Regions from separate parts of the Pseudomonas sp. Irchel s3a10 genome, predicted to be linked through region 1. Evidence: riboswitches for the same ligand, from Rfam matches in the RefSeq annotation. Region 1 holds a riboswitch; the other holds the start of a gene.
What was found. Region 1 has a riboswitch for cobalamin ahead of cobW (cobalamin biosynthesis protein CobW). Riboswitches for the same ligand answer to the same signal wherever they lie in the genome.
Positions count from the first base shown of each region.

Region 2: it holds a riboswitch for cobalamin, as region 1 does, so the genes downstream of both, cobO (cob(I)yrinic acid a,c-diamide adenosyltransferase) here and cobW (cobalamin biosynthesis protein CobW) in region 1, are expected to answer to the same signal.

Region 1 is NZ_FYDR01000001.1:593,757-605,436, forward strand. Features, by position in the region: gene CKW11_RS02690 (phospholipase D-like domain-containing protein) at 327-1,973, opposite strand; gene CKW11_RS02695 (VWA domain-containing protein) at 2,146-2,877, opposite strand; gene CKW11_RS02700 (ATP-binding protein) at 2,805-3,803, opposite strand; gene cobN (cobaltochelatase subunit CobN) at 3,947-7,795, opposite strand; gene cobW (cobalamin biosynthesis protein CobW) at 7,799-8,869, opposite strand; cobalamin riboswitch at 8,967-9,180, opposite strand; cobalamin riboswitch at 10,253-10,475, shown strand; gene CKW11_RS02720 (CbtB domain-containing protein) at 10,597-10,794, shown strand; gene CKW11_RS02725 (CbtA family protein) at 10,806-11,504, shown strand; gene CKW11_RS02730 (cobalamin biosynthesis protein) at 11,501-11,680, shown strand, end outside.
Region 2 is NZ_FYDR01000008.1:183,346-195,025, forward strand. Features, by position in the region: gene purM (phosphoribosylformylglycinamidine cyclo-ligase) at 1-193, opposite strand, end outside; gene CKW11_RS22370 (DUF2066 domain-containing protein) at 568-1,626, shown strand; gene CKW11_RS22375 (AI-2E family transporter) at 1,661-2,734, shown strand; gene hda (DnaA regulatory inactivator Hda) at 2,954-3,658, shown strand; gene CKW11_RS22385 (C40 family peptidase) at 3,884-4,498, shown strand; gene CKW11_RS22390 (C40 family peptidase) at 4,718-5,254, shown strand; gene CKW11_RS22395 (sorbosone dehydrogenase family protein) at 5,388-6,701, opposite strand; gene CKW11_RS22400 (hypothetical protein) at 6,768-7,352, opposite strand; cobalamin riboswitch at 7,517-7,748, shown strand; gene cobO (cob(I)yrinic acid a,c-diamide adenosyltransferase) at 7,830-8,441, shown strand; gene CKW11_RS22410 (cobyrinate a,c-diamide synthase) at 8,438-9,820, shown strand; gene bluB (5,6-dimethylbenzimidazole synthase) at 9,817-10,467, shown strand; gene cbiB (adenosylcobinamide-phosphate synthase CbiB) at 10,464-11,372, shown strand; gene cobD (threonine-phosphate decarboxylase CobD) at 11,365-11,680, shown strand, end outside.

The sequences.
Region 1 (11,680 bases):
GACGGGTGTCGGAAAACCGGATGCTGCGAGTGCGTCAAGACCGCGCCATGGCGCGAGGAGAAGGTACGACTGGGAGGCTCCAAGAGGGTGTTCATGCAAATCCTGAATGAAAAATGGCCTTGGAGCGTACAGGCTCAAGGCACATTTTCTACAGCGGCAAATCATTTCAAAATCTGTAAGAGCACAAGAAATGTGATTTTCCTGCAGGCCCTTTCGCGAGCAAGCCCGCTCCCACATTGGACCTTCTTTGAACTCAGAACCTGCGTCCGACGAATAACCTCTGTGGGAGCGGGCTTGCTCGCGAAGGGGTCATCAAACACACCACATCATCGCCCGGCAAAACGCAAGCGCGACAACTGCCGCAGATCGCCCTCTACGTAATAATCATGAGTCCAGCTGTCATCCACCGCCAATGGACTCACCTGCTTCAGCGCCAGCTTCTTCGCGAAATAGCGAAAGCGGTAATGCTCATAAAACCGCAACAATTCCAGGCCATAACGATCAGCCAGATCGGTATCGCCCCGGATGATCAGGTAATTTTCGTCATTGCCGTTACTGGCCGAGGTGCTGAAGTTGTGGCTACCACTGATAATCGTCGGGGTATCGCTGGTGAAATCGCTGACCACAGCTTTGGTGTGCACCAGCAGGTTACCCTTCTGGCCTTTCATGTTTTCCTTGAGCCAGCCTTCCAGACCGGTGTTCAACAATGCCGTAGCGGCGAATTCGGCGGAGCGATCGGCATGGAATCCGGTTATACGGCTCGCGGTGTTTTGCAGACCGTAACGCAAGATGTCGTCATGCGGTTTGCCGAGCAGCGCGTTGAGAATCGCATCCGGCAGGCTGAACGCGGTGACGAACAACACGTCCTTTTTCGCCGCCTCGATGATCTCGACGAACTCGCGCAAATCAGCCCCGCCGCGACGTGGTGAGAACCCGGCGAACAGCGGCTGCGCGGAGTCCATCGGATTGCGCTCGGTGATCCAGTTGCGCGTCGCGCCGACGTCGGCGGGATTGGCCCAAACCTCTTCGAACGTTTGCAAATACCGCATGGCAATCGTCTCATCGTCGAGCGTATGCACCACATTGGCCTGGCGATAAACACCATTGGCGGTGAAATTGGTGCTGCCGCACAGCACGGCCTGCGGTTGACGCTGACCCGCGCCATCGACACGGCTGAGGACGATGAATTTGTTGTGGAAAATATTGTGAGTGATCCGGCCACGCTTGTTCGCCTCAGGCAGCCTGGCAAGGTTCGCTTCGTTGAAGGTTGTGCCAGGATCATCAGGCTGGGCGTGATACAGCACGCGCACCTGAACCCCTCGGGCGAGCGCAGCGTTCACTGCATCGACAATCGCCTGCAACTGATACTCGTAGATCGCAATATCCAGCGCCCACTGCGCGTCCACCGCACGTTCGATAAAGCCCAGCAATCGCTCCAGCAGTCCGTTCTCCAGCCACAGCCGCGCCGCGTCGGGCCAGGCTTCGATGGGCAGATTTTTGTTGGCGCTGATCTGCGCATCGAGGTCGGGAAACTTGCGCTGGAAGGCCTGACTGGCGGCCACGGCACGGTTGAAGATCACGCTCTGGTTGGCCGGATGACCGTTGTCACTGGTGATGCTCAGCGCCAGCGATTCGCCCAGTTGCGGCGCGTCCGCCGTGCCATAGGCCAGATGCACGCGATAGTGCATCGTCGTGCCTGGATTGACAGCGTAATCGGCCCAGCGAAATTTCTGCAGCGGCGCTTTATCGCTGGGCGTGGCGTGATATTGGGGGAACGTGTGTGCCTTGCCGGGAAACGTCAGGCTGTTGAACAGGAACAACCACGGTTTGTCGCCCTGCTGTTTCTCGATGGCAAACCCGAGCAGGCCTTTGCGTCGCGGTTCAGCCAGATCCATGGCCAGCAGCACGCCATTGGTGCCGGCGTAGGCTTTGACGCGGAAATCGTCCTGAGGATTGGCGACCAGTACCCGCATGGTTCACTCCTTGTGATTGGGCTGGGGTGGAGCATAGAGCAGCGCTGCAAGTTTGGATGATATCCGTTTGAACCGAGGTGACCTCTTCGCGAGCAAGCCCGCTCCCACAGGTAAAGCAGCGTTCACATTCCTTGTGAGAGCGAGACTGCTCGCGAAGAGGCCCGTTCAGACTTCACACGTCATCGATATGCCGATAATCCGCATTCAGCGCTGCCGCTAATTCTCGCGCCCGTGCCAGGCGGATCGGCCCACGCTCAATGTCGATCAGCAATCCCGGACACTCCAGCGGCGGTATCGACGGCAAGGTTTTCAAACGCCCATCCGTCACCACCAGCATGCGCTGCTGCTCGGCCGGGAAGCGCTTTTGTCGCTGGGTCAACCATTGCTGTGCCTGCGTCAAAGCTGCCACTAGCGGCGTTCCACCGCCCGCCCCTAGCGCCTCCAGCCAGGTGCGCAAGCCACTCGACGCCTTCAACCCCTGCACCTGCCATTTCGGCGCGCTGCCGCTGGCGGTCAGCAGGGCCAGCCGCGCCCGTTGCCGATAAGCATCATCGAACAATTGCGCGAGCAAGCCCTTGGCATCGCTCAGCGCCTGATGCCGACGCGTCGAAGCCGAGGCATCGACGATCACCAGCCACAGCTCATGGGGAGTTCGAGTGCGCAACTGGAACTGCAGATCTTCGCAAGTCTGCGGCCGACCGTTGAGCAGCGTGCCCGGCCAGTTCACCAGACCGCTGCGCGCAGCGTGGCGCTGGCCTTGGCGTCCATGGTCGAGGCGTCCGGCACGAGGTCTGGCATTCGCCCCCGCGTCGGATCGGGGACGAATGCCGGTTACTTTTTTGGCCAGCTCGGCACTTCGCGGCGAGCGCCGGTGGCCAGTGCCGGGGCGGGCATATCGCCCCACTGTCCCTGGCCCTCGCTTGACTCGGCTTGCGTATTGGCCGAATTCTGCGCGGGTGGCTGCGGACTGTGAGAAGAGGACTCTTTACGGCGATGACGCAGGGCGAACTCCGCCACGGCGTCGATATCCTGCTCGGCAATCGCTGCCGCACCGCGCCATGCCGCGTGAGCACGAGCTGCACGCAGCCAGACCAGATCGGCACGCAAGCCATCGACACCCGCCGCAAAGCAACGCTCGGTGATGCTCGCCAACGCGTCGTCATCCAGCGCAATGCTCGCCAACAGGATGCGCGCCTGTTCGCAACGTTCGCGCAGCGCCTGTTGCTGTGCTTCCCACTGCGTGCAGAACGCCTGGGGATCGCTGTCGAAATCCAGTCGGCGGCGGATGATCTGCCCGCGCTCGGTTGGCGCGGTGTTGCCGCTGAGGGCGACGTTCAGGCCGAACCGGTCAAGCAGTTGCGGACGCAGTTCGCCCTCTTCCGGGTTCATCGTGCCGATCAATACAAATCGCGCCGAATGCCGATGGGAGATGCCGTCACGCTCGATCAGGTTGGTGCCGCTGGCTGCCACATCGAGCAGCAGGTCCACCAGATGATCCGGCAGCAGGTTCACTTCATCGACGTACAGCACACCGCCGTCAGCCTTGGCCAAAACACCGGGAGAAAACTGCGCCCGTCCTTCACTCAGTGCCGCGTCGAGATCGAGGGTGCCGACCAGACGTTCCTCGGTGGCGCCCAGCGGCAGCGTGACGAACTGACCGCTGGCGAGCAGATCGGCCAAGCCACGGGCCAGGGTCGACTTGGCCATGCCACGCGGGCCTTCGATCAGCACGCCGCCGATTTTCGGGTCGATCGCGGTGAGGCACAGGGCGAGTTTCAGGTCATCGGCGCCGACCACAGCGGAGAGCGGGAAATGCGGGGTTTCGGTCATCTTCAATACTCGGTCATGGTCGGTGTGAATTCATTTCAATGTAGGAGTGAGCCTGCTCGCGATAGCGGTGGTTCAGCGACAAATAGGTTGGCTGATACACCGCTATCGCGAGCAGGCTCACTCCTACAAAATGTTGTGGTGTGTCAGGTGTCTTCTTCTATATCCAGCAACAGGTTTTCCAGGGCCTCTTTATAGGCCCCGGGTTCCTGCCACATCCCACGCTGCTGCGCTTCGAGCATGCGCTCGGCCATATCACGCAGCGCATGCGGATTGTGCTCGCGGACAAAGTCGCGGGTCGCCGGGTCGAGCAAGTAGGCGTCAGCTAACAACGCGTACTGATGATCGTCGATCAGTTGCGTGGTGGCGTCGAAAGCGAACAGGTTATCGACTGTCGCCGCCAGTTCGAAGGCGCCTTTATAGCCGTGCCGTTTGACCCCGTCGATCCATTTCGGATTGGCCGCCCGCGAGCGGATCACCCGATTGAGCTCTTCTTTCAGGGTACGGATTTTCGGCAGATCCGGCTGGCTGTGATCGCCGTGATAACTCGCCGCTGCTTCGCCACGCAGGGTTTCCACCGCCGCGAGCATGCCGCCCTGGAACTGGTAATAGTCATTGGAATCGAGCAAGTCGTGCTCGCGGTTGTCCTGGTTCTGCAGCACCGCCTGCACCTGGCTCAGGCGCTGAACGAACTGCTCGCGGGCGGCGGTGCCTTCGTCAGAACCGCCGTAAGCGTAGGCCCCCCAGTTCAGGTAGACCTCGGCCAGATCTTCGCGGCTCTGCCACAGACGCCCATCGATGGCGCCCTGCACGCCCGCGCCATAAGCTCCGGGTTTGGCACCGAAGATCCGCCAGCCGGCCTGGCGCCGCGCCGTATCGGCATCCAGCCCCGATTGCAAAAGCGCCTCGCGCTCGGCACGCACTTTCGCGGCCAGCGGATTAAGGTCATCCGGTTCGTCCAGCGCCGCCACCGCTTGCACGGCCGCGTCGAACAGCCGAATCAGGTTGGCAAAGGCATCGCGGAAGAAGCCCGAGACCCGCAGCGTGACATCGACCCGTGGCCGGTCGAGCAGGCTCAGCGGCAGAATCTCGAAATCATCGACGCGCTGACTGCCGGTGGCCCACACCGGACGCACGCCCATCAACGCCATGGCCTGGGCGATGTCATCACCGCCGGTGCGCATGGTCGCAGTGCCCCACACCGAGAGGCCGAGTTGACGCAGGTGATCGCCGTGATCCTGAAGGTGCCGTTCGAGAATCAGCGTGGCGGACTGGAAACCGATGCGCCACGCGGTGGTGGTCGGCAGGTTGCGCACGTCCACCGAGTAGAAATTGCGCCCGGTGGGCAGCACGTCGAGACGACCACGGCTGGGTGCGCCGCTTGGCCCGGCGGGGACGAAGCGGCCGTTCAGGGCGTCAAGCAGGCCACGCATTTCGGCGGGGCCGCAGGCGTCGAGGCGTGGGGCGACGACTTCGCGCAGATTGTTCAGGATCGCGCTCACTTCAGCCCAACACGCCCCTTGTGGGAGCGAGCTTGCTCGCGAAAGCGTCGTGTCAGTCGACATTGATGTACCTGACCCATCGCTTTCGCGAGCAAGCTCGCTCCCACAGGGGATTTGTAGTGCTTGGGAGATCAGTTGGGTGGCGAACAGTTCGAGGCGTTCGCGGGTGTCACCGGCGGTGCGCCAGATTTCGTCGCTGACGCTTTGCAGCTCCGGCGGGCGCGGGCCGTTCCACGGGTCGGCAAGTGCGCAATCCAGCGGATCAAACCCCAGCTCGAAGGCCTTGGCCAACGCCCGCAGCAGACTCGACTGCGCGCCTTTGCCGTCGCCACGCGGAATGCGCAGCAAGGCCAGCAAGGTATCAATGCGCAAACGCCCGCTCGGCGACTCGCCAAAAATGTGCAGGCCATCGCGGATCTGCGATTCCTTCAGATCACACAGATAGGTGTCCAGACGCGGCAGCCAGATCGCTGCATCGGCGTCGCTGTCCAGACCGGCGTCGAGTTGCAGTTCACGGTCGATCTGCGTCTCGCGCACCAGTTGCAGGATGTCGCGCTGCAGCTCCCGCGCACGACGCGGATCGAGCAGTTGCGCTTCGTAATATTCGTCGGCCAACAGTTCCAGATTGCGCAACGGGCCGTAGGTTTCGGCGCGGGTCAGCGGCGGCATCAGGTGGTCGATGATCACCGCTTGCGTGCGCCGTTTGGCCTGGGCGCCCTCGCCCGGGTCGTTGACAATAAACGGATAGATGTTCGGCAGCGGCCCGAGCAGCGCGTCCGGCCAGCAATTCTCCGAAAGGCCGACGCCCTTGCCCGGCAACCATTCGAGGTTGCCATGCTTGCCGACGTGAATCACCGCGTGCGCGGCGTAGGTGTTGCGCAGCCAGAAATAGAACGCCAGATAGCCGTGCGGCGGCACCAGATCCGGGTCGTGATACACCGCACTCGGATCGACCTGATAACCGCGCGCCGGTTGAATGCCGACGAAGGTCAGGCCAAAGCGCAGCCCGGCGATCATCATCCGCCCGTCGCGGCACATCGGATCGTTTTGCGGCGCGCCCCAGCGTTCCAGCACTGCCGCGCGATTGGCCTGCGGCAGCGCATTGAACATCGCCAGATAGGCGTCCATCGCCAGGCTTTGCTGGCACGGACGCAGGTCGATGCTGTCGAGATCGTTGCTGACGCCGCCGAGCAATTGCTGGATCAGTTCGGTGCCGCTGTCCGGCAACTCAGCAGTCAACGGAAAGCCTTCCGCCTGCAACGCGCGCAGGATATTCAACGCCGCCGCCGGCGTATCGAGACCGACGCCATTACCGATCCTGCCGTCACGGGTCGGGTAGTTGGCGAGGATTAGCGCGATGCGTTTTTCCGTGTTCGGCAGCCGCGCCAGATCGCTCCAGCGCCGCGCCAGTTCAGCGACGAAATCCATGCGTTCGGGTTGCGCCCGGTAGCAGACTACGTCGGACTGGCTGCGCTCGCTGCGCCAGGCCAGGTCCTTGAAGCTGATCGGCCGACTGATGATGCGCCCGTCGAGTTCCGGCAAAGCGATGTGCATCGCCAGATCTCGCGGGCCAAGGCCCTGCTCGCTGTCGCGCCAACCGGGTTCGTTGTCCTGAGCGCAGATCGCCTGAATCACCGGAATATTGCGCCGAAATGGCCGCAGATGTGGGGCTTCGGGACTGGACTGCGCGAACCCGGTGGTGTTGAGAATCACCGCCGCCGCGACCTCGTCCAGCCAGTCCTCGACCACACTGAGGCAGCCGGGTTCTTTCAGGCTGGCGACGGCAATCGGCAACGGATTGAGCCCTGCCGCCTGCAAGCGCTGGCAGAACACATCGATGAACGCGGTGTTGGCCGCCTGCAAATGCGAGCGATAAAACAACACCGCCGCGACCGGTTGACCGGGCAGCCATTCGGCTTGCCAGTCGCTCAGTGCGGCGGTGTTTTTCTGTGGGTGGTAAATCGCCGTACGCGGCAGCGCCTGCGGTTCGCCCCAGGCGTAGTCGCGCGCCAGCCAGCGGTTGGCCAGACAATGAAAGAAATCCAGCGCATTGCCCATGCCGCCCTGACGCAGGAACTGCCAGAGGCGGTCGCGATCTTCGGCGGGCACGGTGCTCAGGTCGCTGAGTTCCGGATCGGGACGATCATCGCCCGGCACCAGAATCACCTGCACCCCGCGCTCGGCCAACTCCACCAGTCGTTCGACACCGTAACGCCAATAAGCGATGCCGCCGTGCAGCGAAATCAGAATGACCTTGGCGTGACGCAGCACCTCATCGACATACAGATCGACCGAGGCGTGGTTCTGCACCTGCATCGGATTGGCCAGGCGCAGGCTCGGGTAATCCTCGGGCAGTTGCTGCGCCGCTTCGGCGAGCAGCGCCAGGCTGGAATCGCCGCTGCACAGGATCACCAGCTCGGCGGGGGTTTGTCCAAGGTCGGCAATGTTGTCATCCGACACGAAACCGCCGGGCTGGGTCCTGAGCAGGTGCATGGCTTAAACGCTGAGCGCGGCGCGCAGTTGCGCTTCGAGTTGCGCAGCGTCGAGTTCCTGACCGATCAACACCAGACGAGTGACGCGCGCTTCGTCAGCGCCCCACTGGCGGTCGAAATGCTTGTCGAAACGCGTGCCCACGCCTTGAATCAACAGGCGCATCGGCTTGTTCGGAATCGCCGCGAAGCCCTTCACGCGCAGGATGCCGTGCTGCACAACCAGTTGCGTAAGCGCGTCGAGCAGCAGGCTTTCGTCGGCTTGCGGCAGTTCGATCGAGATCGAATCGAAGGCGTCGTGATCGTGGTCATCGTGGTCGTCATCACCGTCGTGGTGGTGATCGTGATGGCTGTGGCGGCTGTCGATATGTTCTTCGGATCCGGCACCGAGACCGATCAGCACGTCCAGCGGCAGGCGACCGTTGCTGGCTTCGATGATTTTCACCGCTGGCGGCAGTTCTTCAGCGACCTCGGCGCGAACGCGAGCCAGATCTTCGGCGCTGGTCTGGTCGGCCTTGTTGAGGATCACCAGATCGGCGCTGGCCAGTTGATCGGCGAACAGTTCGTGCAGCGGCGATTCGTGATCCAGATTCGGATCGAGTTTGCGCTGGGCATCGACCTGATCCGGGAACGCGGCGAAGGTGCCAGCGGCCACTGCCGGGCTGTCGACCACGGTGATCACCGCGTCAACGGTGCAGGCGCTGCGGATTTCCGGCCACTGGAAGGCTTGTACCAGCGGTTTTGGCAGAGCCAGACCGGAGGTCTCGATAAGGATGTGATCGAGATCGCCGCGACGGGCGACCAGTTCACGCATCACCGGGAAGAACTCTTCCTGCACCGTGCAGCACAGGCAGCCGTTGGCCAGTTCGTAGACGCGGCCGGTGGCTTCTTCTTCGGTGCAGCCGATGGTGCATTGCTTGAGGATTTCACCGTCGATGCCCAGCTCACCGAACTCGTTGACGATCACCGCGATGCGACGGCCCTGAGCGTTGTCGAGCATGTGCCGCAGCAAGGTGGTTTTGCCCGAGCCGAGGAAACCGGTGACGATGGTGACGGGGAGTTTGGCCAGTGTTTTCATCGGATGCCCTTTGGCAAGGTGGCGGGCATGCGGGACGAGATCCGCTGCGAGCGTGCGCGCGGAAGAATTCGCCACCGGATCACCCCGCCCGGTTGTAGTGAGAAATCTGTCACGAGGCAGGTCTCCTGGCTGACGGTGTTCAGGCCTTGCGCCTGGCGTTCGTTGCGCCTTCCCGCGGGCTCAGTGGATTGAGCTGGCAGTGGCGTGGCAACGAACTTCACCGTTCACAGTTGCGGGGGCAGCCGCGGCTTTGACCGCGTTCCCTTCTTAGCTTCGGCGTGGGCCGAAGAACCTCGAAGGTGCAAGGCTACGCATGGCTTGAGGATGGGTCAATGCTTTGGTTTTTTTTGGATTGGGGGCATATCCGTTGCTGCGGGGGTTGCCGCTGGCGGTTTCGCTCTTACAGCGAGTCACCTTTTCCAAACGCCGGGTTTGAGGTTTGGGGTTTGGGGGCATATCCGTTCCTTCGGGTGTTGCCTCTGGCGGTTTCGCTCTTACAGCGAGTCACCTTTTCCAAACGCCGAAAAGGTAACCCAAAAGGCTTTGCCCCGGCGTACGGCACTTCGCTTAGGCTCAGTGTTCCCTCGCTACGGTGTCCATCCGGGGGCATCGCCTCCGGTTTGCTTCGCTGCACCTCCTCTCGATGTATGCGGCTTCGCCGCATGGCGCTGCGCGCCTTCCCCCTTATGGACACCTACGCTCGGCCTGCCGAAGGGGCAAAAGATCAAAAGCCACATCAAGAGCCAAAGCCAAAGCAGGTCAAAAGATCGCAGCCTTCGGCAGCTCCTACATGGGATTGGGTGTGTTCAGTTGGAGTTTGGTTGGCTGGCAGGCCGCCTTCGCGAGCAAGCTCGCTCCCACAGTTGGAATGAGTGTGTTCCGTTGGAAATTGGTCGGCTGTCAGGCCGCCTTCGCGAGCAAGCCCGCTCCCACAGTTGGAATGGGTGTGTTCAGTTGGAAATTGGTCGGCTGTCGGGCCGCCATCGCCAGCAGGCTGAAAGCGTGCACCCCATGCGGCGAAGCCGCCCCACTCAACACGATGAGCGTTAGCTCGAGTACCGCTTTTGATCTCAGGGCCCGTCGGCAGGCTGAGTGGAGGGATTTATCCGGGGGTGGGAGCGCAGCGACCGTTTGGCGCAGCCAAACACAGCGAGAGGAGGTGCAGCGAAGCAAACCGTAGGCGCTGCCCCCCGGATGAATCCCGCAGCGAAGGAACCCGAGCCTAGGCGAGGGCCGAACGTCAGGGCATAGACCTTTTGGTTACTTTTGGGGCGTTTGCCAAAAGTGACCCGCCGTAAGGGCGGAACCCTAAGTGGCCGTTACCGCAGCAACGGATATACCCCCATACCCATCCAATTGACTCAAATCCCCAACCCATGCTCTCCTACACAACTTGTTACGGGTGCCCTTCACAGGGTGAAACGGGAAACCGGTGAATCATGTGCTTTACTCAAAGCCATGTCAGTCCGGTGCTGCCCCCGCAACGGTAAGCGAGCGAAGCGTCAAATCCACTGTGCCATTACGGCATGGGAAGGTGACGCTTGCAGGTCGGCCAGACGCCAACCCCTCGTGAGCCCGGAGACCGGCCCGCAACACACAGTGCGCATTTTGCGTCACTGAACATAACAAACCCGCGGTGGGCGGGCGCTGTTCGAACCTCTGCGTGCCCGACCCGCAGGGGTTTTCATGCGCTCTGTTGACCCGCTGACACTCCAAAGGGAAGCGCCATGTCGATCATCAGCAGCACCGGCAGCAACACCGACAAAATCTCCAGCACCAGCACATTGAGCCAACGCCTGACCGCCGCGATTTTCGCGTCGATCCTGGGTGCCGGCCTCGTTTACTTCGCCGGTTTCTCGCACATCGAAGCGGTGCACAACGCCGCTCACGATACCCGCCACAGCGCCGCGTTCCCGTGCCACTGAGACCTGCCGACATGATCAAGCGTATCGCGCAAACCGCAGGTTTCACCGGCCTGCTGGCCGCCCTGCTGCTGACATTGCTGCAAAGCTTCTGGGTCTCGCCGCTGATTCTGCAGGCCGAAACCTTCGAGAAATCCGAACCTGTGGCCGTTCACGAACACGCCGCCGGCACCGCCGCTCACACCCATGACGCCGAAGCCTGGGAGCCGGAAGATGGCTGGCAACGTGTGGTCTCGACCACCGGCGGCAATCTGGTGGTGGCAGTCGGTTTCGCCCTGATGCTCGCCGGCCTGTACACCTTGCGTGCACCGTCCAAAACCTCGCAAGGCCTGCTCTGGGGCCTGGCCGGCTACGCGACCTTCGTCCTTGCGCCGACCCTGGGCCTGCCGCCTGAACTGCCGGGCACCGCTGCAGCCGATCTGGCTTCGCGGCAAACCTGGTGGATCGGCACCGCTGCCTCCACTGCTGTTGGCCTGGCGTTGATTGTGTTCAGCCGCCACTGGCTGATGAAGTTGCTGGGCGTGGCGATCCTCGCCGTGCCGCACGTGATCGGCGCTCCGCAACCGGAAGTGCATTCGATGCTCGCTCCGGAAGCGCTGGAAACCCAGTTCAAAATCGCTTCGCAGTTGACCAACGTGGCGTTCTGGCTGGCCCTGGGCCTGATCAGCGCCTGGTTGTTCCGCCGCAAAAGCGATGGTCAGTACCACGCATGACCGATGACCGCGCAGCGCCGACCTTTGTGGTCGGCCTGGGCTGCCAGCGCGGCTGCCCGGTCAGCACGCTGCGCGCGTTACTCGATCAGGCGTTGCAGGCGCATCGCATCGAGCTGGAAGCGGTCAAGGCCCTGGCCAGCATCGATCTCAAACGCGATGAACCCGGTTTGCAGGAA
Region 2 (11,680 bases), on a different contig from region 1:
CGGTGCCGGAAACCAGCACAGGCTGCTTGTAGCCGGCCGGGATTTCGCAGAGGGCGCCGAAACCGCCCAGGCCGCCCATGACTTCCGGGCGCGCAGTGCGCTTGGCGACGCTCTTGATGCGTTCGACCAATGCTTCACCGGCGTCGATGTCTACACCGGCGTCCTTGTAGCTCAGGGAGGGTTGCTTGCTCATGATCCAGGCCTTTAGGGGAGGGGATTCAGGGGTAACGACCGAGTTCAGCGGGAACGCCAAAAGCGGTGGGGCGATAGCCTCACGCGAATTTCGGGGCGCCCGGCTGTTGCCGGTCTGCGAAGGCGCGCGATTTTATCAGGCTTGAGGGGCAGCGGCCATCCTCGCGCCGACGGGCAGGGGCATAATCAGCGGAAATTTTTTGCAATTGTGCCGGGTGGCTGCCTGTATAAGGTGTGCCGATTAACCGTCTATCGTTATCACTGTGCAAAAACTTACCGCTACCGTGTGAATGTTTTGCGATGGCAGATTGTCATAGCCTTGCTAAACCGGTTCACGCGGCCTGTTCCAGCCGCTCCTGTCGACGGGAATTTTCCATGCGTTTTTGTAAATTGTTGGTTGTGGGTTGTTTGTCGTTGGTCAGCCTGGCGAGTCATGCCGAAAACCTCAAAGGTCTCTATCAAGTGCGCCAGCCAGTCAGCAGCCAGGCGCCGGAAGAGCGTGAGCGCGCCACGCAGGCGGCGGTCGATACGCTGGTGTTGCGCCTGACCGGTGACCCCAAGGCGCCGCAAAATCCCGGGCTGGCGGCGATTCGCAAGGATCCGCAGCAGATCATCAGTCAGTTCGGTTTCGATGCCGGGCCGCCGGAGGTGCTCAAGGTCGATTTCGATCCGGCCACCACCGAGCAGGCGCTGCGCCGGGCAGGGCTGTCGTTGTGGGGGGCGAGTCGGCCGTCGATTCTGAGCTGGTGGCTGAACGATTCGACTGAAGGCTCGAGTCTGGTCGGCGACGGTCAGGCAGCGGCTGCACCACTGCGGTCTGCGGCTCAGCATCGCGGCTTGCCGCTGCGTTTGCCGCTGGCGGATCTGAGCGAGCAACTGGTGGCCACCGCGCCAGTGCTGGATGGCAGCGATCCCGCGCCATTGCGCGGCGCTTCGGAGCGTTACGGCGCGGATGCCTTGTTGGCGGTGCATGCGCACGAAGAGGGTGGGCAGTGGCAGGCCAAGTGGCGTCTGTGGCTGGGCGATCAGAAAGAGGCCGGCAGTGTGCAGGGAACCGATCAGGCTAGCGTGGCCGATGCGGTGATGCTGGCGGTGGCCGAGCGTCTGGCGCCGCGCTTTGTCGCCAGGCCTGGCGCTTCGGGCCAACAGACCCTGGAAGTGCAGGGCATGAATCTGGAACATTACGCCGCGCTGCTGCGGTTACTCGAACCGTTCGGTGTGCGTCTGCAAAGTGTCGATGGTGATCGCATCGTGTATCGGGTCAACGGCAGTGCCGATCAGTTGCGTGCGCAGTTGTCGCTGGCCAAGTTGCAGGAGTTGCCGGCCGAACCGCCGGCCCCGGTGGCCGCGCCGCAGCCTGCGGTGGCGGGAGTAGCGCCCGTTGCGGCTCCGGCTCCGACACCGGCTGCACCGTCATTGCGGTTTCGCTGGTAAGTCTTTCCTTATATAGAAGCAGTAGGAGTGGTACATGGCCGATACGCGGCGTTGGTTCTGGCTCGGTGGGGTAGTCCTGCTTTGCGCGTTTGTGTGGTTGCTGCACCCGATCCTCACGCCGTTTCTGGTGGCGCTGCTGCTGGCGTATCTGTTCGATCCGCTGGTGGATCGCCTGGAACGGCTGGGCCTGTCGCGCACTTGGGGCGTGATCGCAGTGTTTGCCTTGTTCACCCTGATCGTCACGGCACTGATGCTGGTGCTGGTGCCGATGCTCGCCAAGCAGTTGCTGCGCTTGTACGAGCTGGCCCCGCAAATGCTCGACTGGTTGCAACACACGGCGGTGCCGTGGGCGCAGTCGAAATTGGGTTTGTCTGACGGTTTCTGGAAGTTCGACAAAGTCAAGGCGGCGATCAGCGAACACATGGGGCAGACCACTGACATCGTCGGTGTGGTGCTGAGTCAGGCGACGGCATCGAGTCTGGCACTGATCGGCTGGCTGGCGAACCTGGTGCTGATCCCGGTGGTGAGTTTTTACCTGCTGCGCGACTGGGACGTGATGATGGCCAAGATCCGCAGCTTGCTGCCGCGTGATCGTGAAGAAACCATCGTCTCGCTCGCCGGTGAGTGCCACGAGGTGCTTGGCGCGTTCGTGCGCGGGCAGTTGCTGGTGATGCTGGCGCTGGGCGTGATCTACGCCGCGGGCCTGATGATTGTTGGTCTGGAGCTGGGGCTGTTGATCGGCCTGATCGCAGGTCTGGCGGCCATCGTGCCGTACATGGGGTTCGTGATCGGGATTGGCGCGGCACTGATTGCCGGGTTGTTCCAGTTCGGTGGCGATCTGTATCCGATGATCGGGATTGTCGCGGTGTTCATGGTCGGGCAGGCGCTGGAAGGCATGGTGTTGACGCCGCTGCTGGTCGGCGACCGGATCGGCCTGCATCCGGTAGCGGTAATTTTCGCGATCCTGGCCGGGGGCGAGCTGTTCGGTTTTACCGGTGTCCTGCTGGCACTGCCGGTGGCGGCGGTGATCATGGTGCTGGTGCGTCATGTGCACGATCTTTACAAGGACTCGGATATCTACAGCGGGGCAGATGAGCCTGAGTTGTAAACCGATCGCAGGGCGGCCCGGCATTGTGCCGGGTTGGCCCGTGTTTTGCGGCGGGGTGGTTCGATCCGCGTCAGAGAAACTGTCATAAAACCAGCGTGTTAACGCAAACCTTTGATTTTGCTTGGGGTCTGTCGCATTGTGCGCTCAGCTTCACGGGTATAAACTTCGCAAACTTTACACAGAGGCCACTAACGGTTCCTTGAGAACTGTTCAGTCAGCATGAAACCGATTCAGCTGCCCCTAGGTGTGCGTCTGCGTGACGACGCCACCTTCATCAACTACTACCCAGGCGCCAATGCCGCTGCACTCGGCTATGTCGAGCGCCTATGCGAAGCCGACGCCGGCTGGACCGAAAGCCTGATCTACCTGTGGGGCAAGCATGGGGTAGGGCGTACGCATCTGTTGCAGGCCGCGTGTCTGCGTTTCGAACAGATGGGTGAACCGGCGGTGTATCTGCCGCTGGCAGAGTTGATGGATCGCGGCATCGAGATCCTCGACAACCTTGAACAGTACGAACTGGTCTGCCTGGATGACTTGCAGGTGATTGCCGGCAAGCCGGACTGGGAAGAGGCGATGTTTCATCTGTTCAACCGCCTGCGTGACAGCGGACGACGCTTGCTGATTGCTGCTTCAACTTCGCCACGCGAACTGCCGGTGAAACTGGCTGACCTCAAATCGCGCCTGACCCTGGCGCTGATTTTCCAGATGCGTCCGCTCTCCGATGAAGACAAATTGCGTGCTCTGCAATTGCGCGCGTCGCGTCGCGGCCTGCACCTGACCGATGAAGTCGGACACTTTATTCTGACTCGCGGCACCCGCAGCATGAGTGCATTGTTCGACTTGCTCGAACAGCTGGATCAGGCCTCGCTGCAGGCGCAACGCAAGCTGACGATCCCGTTCCTGAAAGAAACCCTCGGCTGGTAGCCAGCCCTTGAAATTCGCGGCTTTGACCGCGTTTCGACATATTTCAGGCGTCAGAAAATCCGCTTTTCCGCACTGCGCGCGGACCGCGTATCGACTCAAATGGGCTTAAGCGCTTAGATGTAAACGAGAAACCGGGAAGTCACAAAAGGATCGATTGAATTTGCAAATGAGGCCGATAGCGGGCATAGTCTCGGCTTCTTTACAACTTCAGCCACGGTCGTGCCCATGCTAAAGCGCTTCGCACCCCTCGTGCCTCTCGCACTCGTCACCCTGTTGTTCGGTTGCGCTGCTCATTCTCCAGTTCAAGAGCAGCCTCAACAGGTTAAAAATTCTGCCACTGCCCAGTCTTCCGTTATTTACCAGGAAGAGCTGGACACCGAAAAAGAACTCTCGGACTTCAACAAGAAGCCGTACGAGCTCCCGGTTCTGGCCGACAGCATCCTCGAACGCGGCATGTCCCTGATCGGTACCCGTTACCGTTTCGGCGGTACCTCTGAAGCCGGTTTCGACTGCAGCGGTTTCATCGGTTATCTGTTCCGCGAAGAAGCCGGCATGAATCTGCCGCGCTCCACCCGCGAAATGATCAACGTTGATGCGCCTCTGGTCTCGCGCGGCAACCTTGAGCCGGGCGATCTGCTGTTCTTCGCCACCAATGGTCGTCGCGGTCGTGTAAGCCACGCCGGGATCTACCTGGGTGACAACCAGTTCATCCATTCCAGCAGTCGTCGCAGCGGCGGTGTTCGCATCGACAGCCTGGGTGACAGCTACTGGAGCAAGACCTTCATCGAAGCCAAGCGCGCCCTCGCGATGGCACCGACCGTGGTCACTGCTCGCAAGTAATTCCCCGTTGTCGCCACGTTCGTGGCGACAAAAACGGTGCCCGGCAAGGGAGTAGACCTAGACTTTACAAGGTGAAGTTAAAGTCTTACTTGAAGTTTGCCGCGTAGCCGCTAGAATCCTGTATCTATATTGATGGCAAACCGCCTGCGTGCTGCGCAGGCGGTTTTGTTTCTGTCCATTCGGCAGAGAAAGCCGCAGCCAGATCAGGATGTTCTGCTTATGACGATGTCGGCCCGCCTCACGTTGATCTTCTTCGCAGCGCTGCTCAGCGCCTGCGCCAGCCGCACTCCGCCGCCTGCGCCCGTCGTACGCGCTCCGGTGGTGTTCGGGCCTTCCCAGGCTTTTTCGCCGGCTGCTGAAGACGTGCTGTTTCGCGCGCTGGGGCTGGTCGGCACGCCTTATCGTTGGGGCGGCAACACACCGGACTCCGGGTTCGATTGCAGTGGTCTGATCGGTTTCGTCTACCGTGATGCTGCCGGCATCAGCTTGCCGCGTTCGACGCGCGAGATGATCGTGATGCAGGCGCCGAATGTCGGCAAAGAGGGTTTGCAGACCGGCGACCTGATCTTCTTCGCTACCAATGGCGGCTCGCAGGTCAGCCATGCGGGGATTTACGTTGGGGAAGGGCGCTTCGTGCATGCGCCGGCAACCGGCGGCACGGTGAAGCTGGACAGCCTGTCGAAGGCGTACTGGCAGAAGGCGTATCTGAGTGCCAAGCGGGTGTTGCAGCCGGAGCATCTGGCGCATAACCCGTAGTTCAAAAAGCTCACAATCCAATGTAGGAGTGAGCCTGCTCGCGATAGCGGTTGATCAATCAACACTGATGTTGAATGTGGCACCGTCATCGCGAGCAGGCTCACTCCTACAGTTGTTTCAGGTCAGGCAAAAGTTACTTGGCCGACGACACTCGCCAAACCTTGTTCCCCACATCATCTGCTACCAGCAAACCACCTTGCTGGTCGATCACCACGCCTACCGGGCGACCCAGCGCGTTCTCGTCCTTGTCGAGGAAACCGGTGAGCACATCCACCGGTGCTCCATTCGGCTTGCCGGCGGCGAATGGTACGAAAATCACTTTATAGCCACTGTGCGGTTTACGGTTCCACGAGCCGTGCTGGCCGATGAACGCGCCCTCCTTGAACTGCGCCGGCAGGCTGTTGCCTTCAGCGAAGGTCAGGCCCAGCGAGGCGGTATGCGGGCCGACGGCGTAGTCCGGGGCGATAGCCTTGGCCACCAGATCCAGATTCTGCGGCTTCACCCGCACATCCACGTGCTGACCGTAGTAGCTGAATGGCCAGCCATAGAAGCCACCGTCCTTGACCGAGGTGATGTAGTCCGGCACCAGATCGCTGCCGATCTCGTCACGTTCGTTGACTGCTGTCCACAGCGCGCCTGTGGTGGGTTCCCACGCCAGGCCGTTGGGGTTGCGAATGCCCGAGGCGAAGATCCGGTGGTTGCCGGTGGCGCGATCCACTTCCCAGATCGCCGCACGTCCTTCTTCTTTATCCAGACCATTCTCGCCGACGTTGCTGTTCGAGCCGACGGTGACGTACAGCTTGTTGCCGTCCTTGCTGGCGATGACGTTCTTGGTCCAGTGATGGTTCAGGGTGCCGCCCGGCAGGTCGGTGACTTTGATCGGCTGCGTCTTGATCTCGGTCGCGCCTTGCTCGTAGGGAAAGCGCAGCAGGCGATCGGTGTCGGCGACGTACAAATCGTTGCCGACCAGGGTCATGCCAAACGGCGAGTTGAGATTCTGCAGAAACACCGTGCGGGTCTCGGCCACGCCGTCGTGGTCGGCATCGCGCAGCAGGGTGATGCGATTCGGGCTCGGCACACCAGCGCCGGCCTTGCCCATGACTTTCTTCATCACCCAGCCGCGAATACCGCTGCTGTCATCCGGTTTGGGCGGGGCGTTGGTTTCCGCCACCAGCACGTCACCGTTGGGCAGCACGTAGAGCCAGCGCGGGTGATCGAGGCCTTCGGCGAATGCCGCGACTTGCGTACCGGCCGCAGCAGTCGGTTTGCCGCCCGCAGGCCAGCCGACCGCCGGGGCGATGTTCACCGTCGGGATCAGGGTTTTGTTTGGTTCAGGCAGCTTCGGTGACGGACCGGTGCCGTCAGAAACTTGCAGGCTGGAGGATTCACCGCAGGCGGCGAGCCCTCCGGCGAGGGCGATGACGAGAGCGAGTTGGGTTCTGCGCATTACTGATCTTCCCTATGAATGCTTGCCTAATCATAGAGGAGCTTGCGCACCCGATGGTTCAACCGCTCAACCGCGGGCCTCTTTGAACAGCACGGCGACGCCCGGGTGATAGTTGCCCGCTTCGCTGCGCAACTTGCGGTAGGCGTAGGGGAAATACCAGGCCACCGCGCAGCAGTGTTCCTTTTGCAGGTCGTCGACCATGTCCTGCAGTTCTTCGGGGCTGGCGCTGTGCTGGGCCTTTTGCGGGGCGACGAACAGGCAGCCGAGTTTGAGATCGCTGGCGAAGCTGATGCGTTTGGCATCGCTGGTGATGTCCAGCAGGGCCTGGGTCAGATTGAGGTTGTTGACCCGTGGCCAGCGCTGGGTGGCCTGGAGGTAGGCGCGGTCTTCGGCGCCGGCGATGAACAGGTCGGCGCGGGCATTGCGTTCGCCTTCCTCATTCTGTTTACGGGTGGGGGTGTCGCAAAGGGTTACCAGTTCGGCCATCCATGCCGCAGCGGAGAGCAATCCGAGATTGGCTTTCTCGTCATGCCAGTAAGGGGTGTCGTTGTCGCCGCGAATGGCGTTGTAGCGGTCGATACAGTCAAACCAGCGTTCAAGCATCGGGCGCAGGAATTCCAGGCGCGGGTTGCTGATGATCATGCCTTGCATCGTCATCATCCTTATTGTTGTAGTGTGCTTTTTCAAACAAAAGCATGGCTCTTTGATATCACTTGTCTCAGTGTGGCACAAGATTGGCGTCAGTTAATTGATCGACGGCAGTTATTCGCCCGCCGGCCCCCTCTTTAATTGACGCTCCACCCCCAACCCTCTAACCTTCGCGGCTTGTTTCAGGTGCTCTGTGACCTGTGTCGACAGAGTGAAACAGGGAAGCCGGTGAGGGTTGTCTTCAGGCGAAGAACGATCACGATCCCGGCGCTGCCCCCGCAACGGTAAATGAGTAAAAGCTGCGCCTTGAGCCACTGCCTCGACAGAAGCGGGAAGGCGCGCAGCCAGGCGATTCGCCGCTCATGAGCCCGGAGACCGGCCTGATCCATCCAGCGGCATCACGGTGGGCGATGCCAGGCTTTTTGCCGTCTATTCTTGTGCCTGCCCGCCGTTATCCAGCCTCAACGGAGAGCTCCCCCAATGACCGATTCCCCCGAGCGCGACGAACGCCATCTGGCGCGTATGCAGCGCAAAAAAGCCGTGATCGACGAACGCATCGCCAATTCGCCTGACGAGTGCGGCCTGGTGCTGGTGCTGACCGGCAATGGCAAAGGCAAAAGCAGCTCGGCGTTCGGCATGCTCGCCCGCGCCATGGGCCACGGCATGCAGTGCGGTGTGGTGCAGTTCATCAAGGGTCGCAACAGCACCGGCGAAGAACTGTTCTTCCGCCGCTTCCCCGAGCAAGTGCGTTTTCACGTGATGGGCGAGGGTTTCACTTGGGAAACCCAAGATCGCCAGCGTGACATCGCCGCCGCCGAAGCCGCGTGGGCAGTGTCCCGCGAACTGCTGCGCGATCCGTCGATCGGCCTGGTGGTGCTGGACGAACTGAACATCGCCCTCAAGCACGGCTACCTCGATCTTGATCAGGTGCTCAGCGACTTGCAGGCGCGTCCGCCGATGCAGCACGTGATCGTCACCGGTCGCGCGGCCAAGCCGGAAATGATCGAGATGGGCGATACCGTCACCGAAATGGGCATGCTCAAACACGCCTTCCAGGCCGGCATCAAAGCGCAGAAAGGCGTCGAACTTTGAATCAACCACGTCACTGCCCGGCGGTACTGATTGCCGCGCCGGCCTCCGGTCAGGGCAAGACCACCGTCACCGCCGCGCTCGCTCGCTTGCATCGCAACCAGGGGCGCAAGGTGCGCGTGTTCAAGTGCGGCCCGGACTTCCTCGACCCAATGATTCTCGAGCGCGCCAGCGGTGCGCCGGTGTATCAACTGGACATGTGGATGGTCGGCGAGCAGGAAAGTCGCCGTCTGTTGTGGGAAGCCGCCGCCGAAGCCGATTTGATCCTGATCGAAGGCGTGATGGGCCTGTTCGACGGCACACCATCGAGCGCTGATCTGGCGCGGCATTTCGGCGTGCCGGTGCTCGGCGTGATCGACGGTACCGCCATGGCCCAGACCTTTGGCGCCCTGGCACTGGGTTTGGCGAAGTATCAGCCGGACCTGCCATTCGCCGGCGTGCTGGCCAACCGTGTCGGCACCTTGCGTCATGCACAGTTGCTCGAAGGCAGCCTCACCGAAGGTCTGCGCTGGTACGGCGCGCTGTCCCGCGAGACCGGGATCGAGTTGCCGAGCCGGCACCTCGGTCTGGTGCAGGCCAGCGAACTGAATGATCTCGACCTGCGTCTCGACGCCGCCGCCGAAGCCTTGGCCAGCAGTTGCGAGGTAGCGCTGCCACCGGCCGTGGAATTTGCCGCACCTGAAGTGATCCCTGCCGAACCGCTGCTCGACGGCGTGCGCATCGCCGTCGCTCGCGATGAGGCCTTTGCCTTCACCTACGGCGCCAGTCTCGACCTGCTACGGGCGATGGGCGCCGAGTTGAGTTTCTTCTCGCCGATCCGCGATACGCAATTGCCCGAGGCCGACAGTCTGTATCTGCCCGGTGGTTATCCGGAATTGCACCATGTCGCGTTATCGCAAAACACCGCGATGCTCGATGCGATCCGTGCGCACCACGCCGCCGGCAAGCCGTTGCTCGCCGAGTGCGGCGGCATGCTCTACCTGCTCGACGCGTTGACCGATGTCGACGGCACCCGCGCCGAACTGGTCGGGCTGCTGCGCGGTGAGGCGGTAATGCAAAAACGTCTGGCGGCACTGGCACTGCAAGCGGTGGATCTGCCGGAAGGCTCGTTGCGCGGCCACACCTATCACCATTCCCTGACCACCACTGAGCTGACGCCGATCGCCCGGGGCCTGAGCCCGAATGGCGGGCGCGGAGCCGAGGCGGTATATCGGGAAGGGCGGATGACGGCGTCGTACGTGCATTTCTACTTTCCGTCGAATCCTGCGGCTATCGCGGCACTGTTTGTGCCAGATCTTGAGGCCGCTTTCGCGAGCAAGCCCGCTCCCACATTGGATCACCTAACCCCTGTGGGAGCGGGCTTGCTCGCGAAGAGGCCATGAGCAACAACGCATTCACTGAGGTCGAGCGCACAGCGGTCTATAAAGTCATCGCCGAACGCCGCGACATGCGCCACTTCACCGGCGGCACGGTCGAGCCGGAGCTGCTGCGCCGCCTGCTCGAAGCCGCGCATCAGGCGCCCAGCGTCGGCCTGATGCAGCCATGGCGCTTCATCCGCATCAGCGATCGCGGCTTGCGCGGGCAGATCCGGAACCTCGTCGAAGAAGAACGCGTGCGTACCGCCGAAGCCCTCGGCGAGCGTAGCGACGAGTTCATGAAGCTCAAGGTCGAAGGCATCAATGATTGCGCCGAAGTGTTGGTCGCGGCGCTGATGGACGATCGCGAAAAACACATTTTCGGCCGTCGTACGCTGCCGGAAATGGACATGGCCTCGCTGTCCTGCGCGATTCAGAATCTGTGGCTGGCGTCCCGTGCCGAAGGATTGGGCATGGGCTGGGTGTCGCTGTTCGAACCGCAGGCACTGGCCGATCTGCTGCAGTTGCCGGCCGGGGCCAAGCCGCTGGCGGTGTTGTGCCTGGGGCCGGTCAAGGCATTCTATCCGGCGCCGATGCTGGTACTCGAAGGGTGGGCGCAGGCGCGGCCGCTCAATGAGTTGCTGTACGAAAATTATTGGGGAGTGAGTCAATGAGTGTGGCGTTGTTGAGTGTCGCCGCGGTCGCGCTGGATGCGCTGCTGGGTGAACCGAAACGCTGGCATCCGCTGGTAGCGTTCGGCAATTTTGCCGGGCGCATCGAGCGCCGTTTCAATGCGGGCGGGCGTGGCTGGCGCAGTCACGGGGTCACCGCCTGGGTGATCGCGGTGCTGCCGCTGACCTTGCTCGCCACCGCGTTTTCCTGGGCGCCTTACGTGGGCTGGATCGTCGAGATTCTTGCGCTGTATTGCGCCCTCGGCATGCGCAGCCTCGGTGAGCATGTCGCGCCGGTAGCCGCCGCCTTGCGCGCTGATGATCTGGAAGAAGCGCGCAAGCGTGTCGGCTACCTGGTCAGTCGCCAGACCAGCGAACTGGACAGCACCGCGGTCGCCCGTGCCGCCACCGAATCGGTGCTGGAAAACGGCAGCGACGCGGTGTTCGCCGCGCTGTTCTGGTTTGTCGTGGCCGGAGCGCCGGGCGTGGTGCTCTATCGTTTGAGCAATACGCTCGACGCGATGTGGGGCTATCGCAATGAGCGCTTCGAGCGCTTCGGCTGGTGCGCGGCAAAAATCGACGACGTGCTCAACTACATTCCGGCCCGGTTGGTGGCGCTGACCTATGCGCTGCTGGGCAACACCCGGCTTGCCTGGAAATGCTGGCGCAGCCAAGGGCCGCAATGGGACAGCCCGAATGCCGGTCCGGTGATGGCGGCCGGTGCCGGTGCGTTGAATGTCGAACTGGGCGGCCCGGCGATCTATCACGGCGAACTGCATGAGCGTCCGCAACTGGGTGAAGGTCCGCCGGCGGATGCCGATTCGATTGATCGCGGCTGGCAATTGGTCCAGCGCGGGGTATGGTTATGGCTGCTGATTCTCTGCGTGGGGGCTGAATTCTATGCTTGAGCACGGTGGCCGGCTGCGCAAGGCTGCACTCGATTACGGGATTGCCGAGGCTGACTGGCTCGACCTCTCCAGCGGCCTCGCGCCGTGGCCGTTTGCGGTGCCGGAGATTCCGCTGCGCGCCTGGGCACGCTTGCCGGAAACCGATGACGGGCTGGAGCAGGCTGCGTGCGATTACTACGGCGCCGCGCAGGTGCTGCCGGTGGCCGGTTCGCAGATGGCGATTCAGTTGCTGCCGCGTTTGCGCCGCGCCGGCAAGGTCGGTGTGTTGTCGCCGTGTTATGCCGAGCACGCCGAAGCCTGGCGCCGCA